2 linked regions of the Dongshaea marina genome follow. The protein of the gene in region 1 interacts with the protein of each later gene in a pairwise test. Links are inferred from orthologs where the notes say so. Each region holds a gene or a part of one and is shown on either strand. Other genes may lie near its edges. The genes, in order: lolA and DB847_RS13545.

Region 1 (3,201 bases):
GTGGTTGAGGTGATCCCGGGCAAGCCCTATGTGGGATTGGAACTGCCTAACCGTTTCAGGCAAACGGTGTTTTTGCGTGAAGTCTTTGATAGCGAAGCGTTTCGCGATATAGACAACCCCCTGGCTCTGGTACTTGGACAAGATATCGCGGGTGATCCCGTGGTGGTGAATCTGGGCAAGATGCCTCACCTTTTGGTTGCGGGAACCACGGGCTCGGGTAAGTCGGTCGGGGTCAATGTGATGATCCTCAGCATGCTATATAAGGCATCTCCGGAAGATGTGCGCTTTATCATGATCGATCCCAAGATGTTGGAGCTCTCTGTGTATGAAGGGATCCCGCATCTGTTGAGCGAGGTGGTCACCGACATGAAAGAAGCGGCCAATGCCCTGCGCTGGTGTGTCGGTGAGATGGAGCGTCGTTATCAGCTGATGTCTGCCCTGGGGGTGCGTAATCTTAAGGGGTATAACAGCAAGATAGAGGCCGGAATTAAGAGTGGTCAACCTTTGTGCGATCCGCTGTGGCGCCCTGGCGACAGCATGGATGAGATGCCACCGGCCCTGGAGAAGCTGCCCAGCATAGTCGTGGTGATCGATGAATTTGCTGACATGATGATGATCGTCGGTAAGAAGGTGGAAGAGCTGATTGCGCGGATCGCCCAGAAGGCCCGTGCCGCAGGTATTCACCTGATCCTGGCAACCCAGCGCCCGTCGGTGGATGTGATCACCGGTCTTATCAAGGCCAACATTCCGACCCGGATCTCCTTCCAGGTCTCCAGTAAAATTGATTCCCGGACCATTTTGGATCAGCCGGGCGCCGAGTCTTTGTTGGGGATGGGGGATATGCTCTATCTGCCGGCAGGGGAGAGTGCACCGACCCGGGTTCATGGTGCCTTTGTTGATGATCATGAGGTCCACCGGGTGGTGGCTGACTGGAAGCTGCGGGGTAAACCCAACTATATTGAAGCGATTCTCAGTGGTGAATCTTCCTCTGATATTCTACTACCGGGTGAGCAGTCGAGTGATGAAGAGCTCGACCCGCTGTTTGATGAAGCGGTGGCCTTTGTGGTGGAATCACGACGAGGCTCCACTTCCAGTGTGCAGCGGCGCTTCAAGATAGGGTACAATCGTGCGGCTCGAATTATTGAACAGATGGAAGCCCAGGGCATAGTGAGTCCCCCGGGCGGTAATGGTCAGCGAGATGTGCTGGCTCCTCCCCCGATGAAGGAGTAATTTAGTGAAGCGATTTTTTATTGGCTGTAGCTCACTGCTACTGGCACTGTCGTTGCAGGCCCATGGGGCAACAACGACCGGCAGTTCATCGAAATCAACGGACCGCTCTATGGCAAGCTCCGATGTATCTCATCTGAGCTATGCCGCTCGCCAGCTGCAGCAGCGGCTGGCTTCAATCAAGCAGTTTAGCGCTGACTATCAGCAGATTGTTTACGATAGTACGGGTCAGGAGCTATCCCGCTCTTCGGGTAAGGTTGAGATTGAGCGCCCGGATCGATTCCGCTGGCAGGCAGAAAAGCCCGGGAAGGAGCTTTTTGTTTCAGATGGCAGCTCTTTGTGGATTAGTGATCCCGAAGTGGGGCAGGTGACCGTGATGAACCTTGCCGATGCGGTGACTAATACTCCGTTTTTGCTGATAAGCTCAGGTACCGACAAGTTTTGGAAAAACTATTATGTGACCTATGACGATCCCGTGTATACGGTCACCAGCCGAGATCCCGCACAGTTGCTGCATAGCTTCCGGGTCACCTTTGATCGGACCAACAATGTGAGTCGCTTTGAAGTGGAGCAGGCCCAGGGCCAGCGCAGTGTGTTTATCTTCAAAAATATCAATGATAACCCGGGACTTAAGTCAAGCCTGTTTAAATTCACTCCTCCGGCCGGGGCGGATGTGGACGATCAGCGCCGATGAGTAACTTCTCTTTTGATTTTGCACCGGATTTTCGCCCTTTGGCAGCGCGAATGCGGCCGCAAAATCTTGAGCAGTATGTTGGTCAGTCCCACCTGCTGGCACCGGACAAGCCCCTGCGGCGTGCCATTGAGGCGGGGATGGGTCACTCGATGATCCTGTGGGGGCCTCCCGGAACCGGCAAGACCACCCTGGCTGAGCTATTGGCCCGCTACTGTGAGGCGGAGGTAGAGCGACTGTCTGCTGTGACCTCCGGGGTCAAGGATATCCGTGAGGCGACGGCGCGAGCCAAGGATAATCAGCAACTGGGGCGCAAGACCCTGCTGTTTGTCGATGAGGTCCATCGCTTTAATAAGAGCCAGCAGGATGCGTTTTTGCCACACATCGAAGATGGCACCTTCATCTTCGTCGGGGCAACCACTGAAAACCCTCCTTTGAACTTAATAATGCCCTGTTGTCCCGGGTGCGGGTCTATCGGTTGCAGCGCCTGACTGAGCTTGAGATCGACAGCATGCTGGAGCAGGCCCTGAGTTCAGAGCTGGGCCTGAGTGCTGAATCCCTTAACTTTGGACCCGGGGTGCGTGAGTTATTATGCCAGCTGGTGGATGGGGATGGGCGCAAGGCGCTGAACTATTTGGAGCTCTTGTGTGACAGTGCCCCGATAGAGCAGGGGGTGAAGCAGATCTCTAAGCCACTACTGGCTGAAGTCACCGGGGAGCGGGTTGCCCGGATGGATAATCAGGGCGATCACTATTACGATCTCATCAGTGCCTTTCATAAGTCGGTACGTGGTTCCTCGGTGGATGGGGCTCTCTACTGGTATGCTCGGATCATCAGTGCCGGCGGCGATCCTCTGTATGTTGCCAGGCGACTTCTGGCGATCGCCTCTGAAGATATCGGTAATGCGGATCCCAGGGCGATGCAGGTGGCGATGAGCGCCTGGGAGTGCTTTGAGCGCATCGGTCCGGCCGAGGGAGAGCGCGCGATAGCCCAGGCGGCGGTGTATTGCGCCACTGCACCTAAGAGCAATGCCGTCTATACCGCCTGGAAAAGTGCCCTGGCGGATGCCAAAGAGGCTCCGGATTATGAGGTGCCGGTGCACCTTCGAAATGCCCCGACCGAATTGATGCGCGAGCTCGGGTATGGCGACGAATATCGTTATGCCCATGATGAACCCGGCGCCTATGCTGCCGGAGAGTGTTACCTTCCACCAGAGCTTGCCGGGCGAAACTACTATCAGCCTACAGAGCGTGGCCTGGAGAAGCAGATCCGCCAAAAGCTCG
Region 2 (3,141 bases), 960 kb from region 1 along the record:
TGGGGCGGGGACGTGTGGCGACGGCTTCGATTTTCATTCGATATTGGGGCTACTATTGAGTCGGTTGTTGGCGCGAACGCATCTCTGCTCGCTGTTTTAGCTGTTTTGATTGAATATGTAAACTGGCACGGATCAGAAGTTCCTGATCCTGTTCGCGGATCTGAGCGTAACGCAACGCGATGAGCTGTTGATTCTGGTGGGGTTTGCTCCCCGAGACCTGGCCATAGCAGTAGATGGCGGCGGCTTCCTCGGGAAGAAAGATCTTGAGCCGGACATAACACCCTAGATCTAAAGCCTCGGGGGCCGCGTAGACCAGCTCCCCCCACCAAACTGCAGGCTGTGAAATCGATGGGCCGGATCGTCCTGCTGGGCCAGCACATAGCCCATGATCATATCTATTTTTCGTGACTGTTGATTGATGATCTCAATCAGCTCCTGGACCTCCTCTCCATAGCTGCGCACCAGGCGGGATTTGTTGATGTCGATGGCCGCAATGCTGGTGGAGATGCGGAAAGGGTCTGGGATCTCGGCTTCAAGTTGCTCTATGTCCGGAAGTTCAAAACCGGTTGGTTGCGGGATCACATTGACCGGTAATCTGTGGGCCACAGTGAAATATTGCTCCTTGGACATAGAGACCATCCCTTGTTGTTGGTAGCGGTTTACATTTATTATCTCGTATCTCTATCAATACGCAACTTAAGCGACTCGATTTGAAAAGCTCTTTTGCCCGCTCGTTAAGCCTGTTTATCGGTCTGCGCTACACTCGCTCCCGCGAGCGTAGCCGCTTTGTCTCTTTTATCACCCTGTTCTCTACCGGAGGGATTGCCCTCGGAGTGATGGCGCTGATCGTCGTGGTTTCCGTGATGAACGGCTTTCAGGGGGTGTTGAAAACCCGCATCCTCGGGGTGGTTCCCCAGGTGGTGGTGAGTAATCCCAGCCAGCAGTTAGCCCATTGGTCCGCCTATAGCAAGGCCCTGGAGAAGTTGCCCCATGTGACCGCCCTGGCTCCGCTGATCATCGATGAGGCGGTGGCCCAGACCCGCGGACGCCTGCAGGGAATGGAGCTTTACGGCATCGATCCCAAGCTGCAGCCCAAACAGGATGAGATCGCCAACAACCTGCTGATTGGCTCGCTCAAGAGCCTCACCCCTGGTTCCTATCGGTTGATCTTAGGCCAGGGGCTTGCCAATCAACTTGGGGTGTATGTGGGGGACAAGGTTCGGGTGTTGGTAACCCGTAAGCCAATTTTTACCCCCTTTGGACAGATGCCTTCGCAGCGGCTGTTTACAGTGGCCGGGATTTTCGGGGTCGGTGCCGATGTCGATAATACCGTGGCCCTGACCAATATCCAGGATGCGGGTCGCCTGCTGCGTTATCCCAAGGGAGAGATCACAGGCGTTCGGCTGTGGCTCGATGATCCCTTTGCCGTTGGTGAGACCCTGGCCAAGCCACTCCCGGATCAGCTGGTTGCCAGTGACTGGCGAGCCACCCGCGGCGAGCTGTTTCAGGCGGTCTCGATGGAAAAACATATGATGGGGCTGATGCTGTGTCTTATCATCGCTGTTGCGGCCTTTAATATTCTCTCCTCCCTGGTGATGGTGATCAGTAATAAGCGAGGGGAGGTAGCCATACTGCTGACCCTGGGCGCGACGCCCGGGACTATCTTGCGGGTCTTTGTGTTCCAGGGGCTCTATAGCGGGGTGTTGGGGACCCTGATTGGCGGCATTGTAGGCCTGCTGGCGACCTATAAACTCAACCCCCTGTTGTCTATGGTTGGACTTAATTTCTATCAGGCGGTAGGCGGCATGGCGCTGCCGGTTGATATTCGCCCCATGCAGATCCTGTTGATTATTGTTGGAGCTTTATTGATGAGTTTGTTTGCCACCCTCTACCCGGCGTACCGCGCCACCAAGATCCGTCCGGCACAGGAGTTGCGTTATGAGTGAGTGGCTATTGCAGGGAATCGGCCTGACCAAGAGCTATCAGGAGGGCTCGGTAAAAGCCGATGTCCTCAAGGGGATCGATTTTTCACTAAGGCCTGCCGAAATGGTAGCGATTGTCGGCAGCTCAGGCTCGGGAAAAAGCACCCTGCTGCATCTTTTTGGGGTACTGGATCAGCCAAGCTCGGGTCAGGTACTGTTTGAGGGAAAGGATGTCTTTACCCTGAACACCCGTCAGCAGGCGGCGTTTCGCAATCAAAAGCTGGGCTTTATCTATCAGTTTCACCACCTGCTGGGAGAGTTTTCGGCCCAGGAGAATGTGGCGATGCCGCTGATGATCTCGGGTCAGTCCTTTGCCGAGGCAAAGCGCAGTGCCTCGCGGATGCTGGAGCGGGTGGGTCTTGGTAAGCGTCTGGCCCATCGTCCGGCAGAGCTTTCCGGCGGCGAACGCCAGCGGGTTGCCATCGCCCGGGCGCTTATTAACCAGCCTCAGCTGGTGCTGGCCGATGAGCCGACGGGGAACCTGGATCACCAGAGTGCGGAGGCAGTCTACTCTTTGATGTGTGAGCTTAACCGTGAGATGGGAACGGCCTTCGTGATGGTGACCCACGACCGGGAGCTGGCGGCTCAGCTGGATCGCAGTGAAACCCTGTGTGATGGCAAACTGGAGAGCCAACGATGAGCCCCTCGCTGATTTTCAGACTCGGGCTGCGATTTAGCCGGTTGCGGGGCAAGAGTGGTTTTACCCAGTTTATTGCCCGCTCCTCGGTGCTGGGGATTGCACTGGGGGTGATGGTGTTGATCGTTTGCCTGTCGGCGATGAACGGCTTTGAGAAGGAGCTGCGCCAGCGAGTGCTAATGGTGATCCCCCAGGGAGAGCTGCAGGCGATGGCCCCTCCCATAGGCAACTGGCAGCCTTTGATGAAGCAGCTGGCGGCCAAGCCTGGGATCACGGCGGTGGCTCCGGATATCAAGCTTAACGGTTTGCTGCAAAATGGCGCTAAGCTCAAGGCGGTGCAACTGAGGGCCGTGTTGCCACAGGATGAGCAGGGGATCTCGGATGCGGGACACTTCATGAGTGGCAAGGGTTGGCAGGCCCTCAAACCGGGAGCAGACGATCTGATCCTCGGAGCCGGGATTGCCCACAAGCTAAAGCTCAAGGTGGGGGATTATGTGACCCTGCTGTTGCCACAGATGGGGG

What was found.
Region 2: the proteins of lolA (region 1) and DB847_RS13545 interact in binary tests that used the Escherichia coli proteins (3 or more experiments, as listed by UniProt). The link is inferred for Dongshaea marina from one-to-one orthologs.

The regions. Positions count from the first base shown.
Region 1 is NZ_CP028897.1:1,916,328-1,919,528, forward strand. What follows is about bases 197-3,077. They hold lolA (outer membrane lipoprotein chaperone LolA), read left to right. Parts: upstream 197-1,234; coding sequence 1,235-1,921; downstream 1,922-3,077. Other genes in these bases: DB847_RS09225 (DNA translocase FtsK), read left to right, coding at 197-1,230. Outside these bases: more of DB847_RS09225, read left to right, coding at 1-196. UniProt on the Escherichia coli protein: Participates in the translocation of lipoproteins from the inner membrane to the outer membrane.
Region 2 is NZ_CP028897.1:2,877,380-2,880,520, reverse strand. The notes cover bases 8-2,828. They hold DB847_RS13545 (lipoprotein-releasing ABC transporter permease subunit), read left to right. Parts: upstream 8-710; coding sequence 711-1,946; downstream 1,947-2,828. Other genes in these bases: lolE (lipoprotein-releasing ABC transporter permease subunit LolE), read left to right, coding at 2,619-2,828; lolD (lipoprotein-releasing ABC transporter ATP-binding protein LolD), read left to right, coding at 1,939-2,622. Outside these bases: more of lolE, read left to right, coding at 2,829-3,141. UniProt on the Escherichia coli protein: Part of an ATP-dependent transport system LolCDE responsible for the release of lipoproteins targeted to the outer membrane from the inner membrane.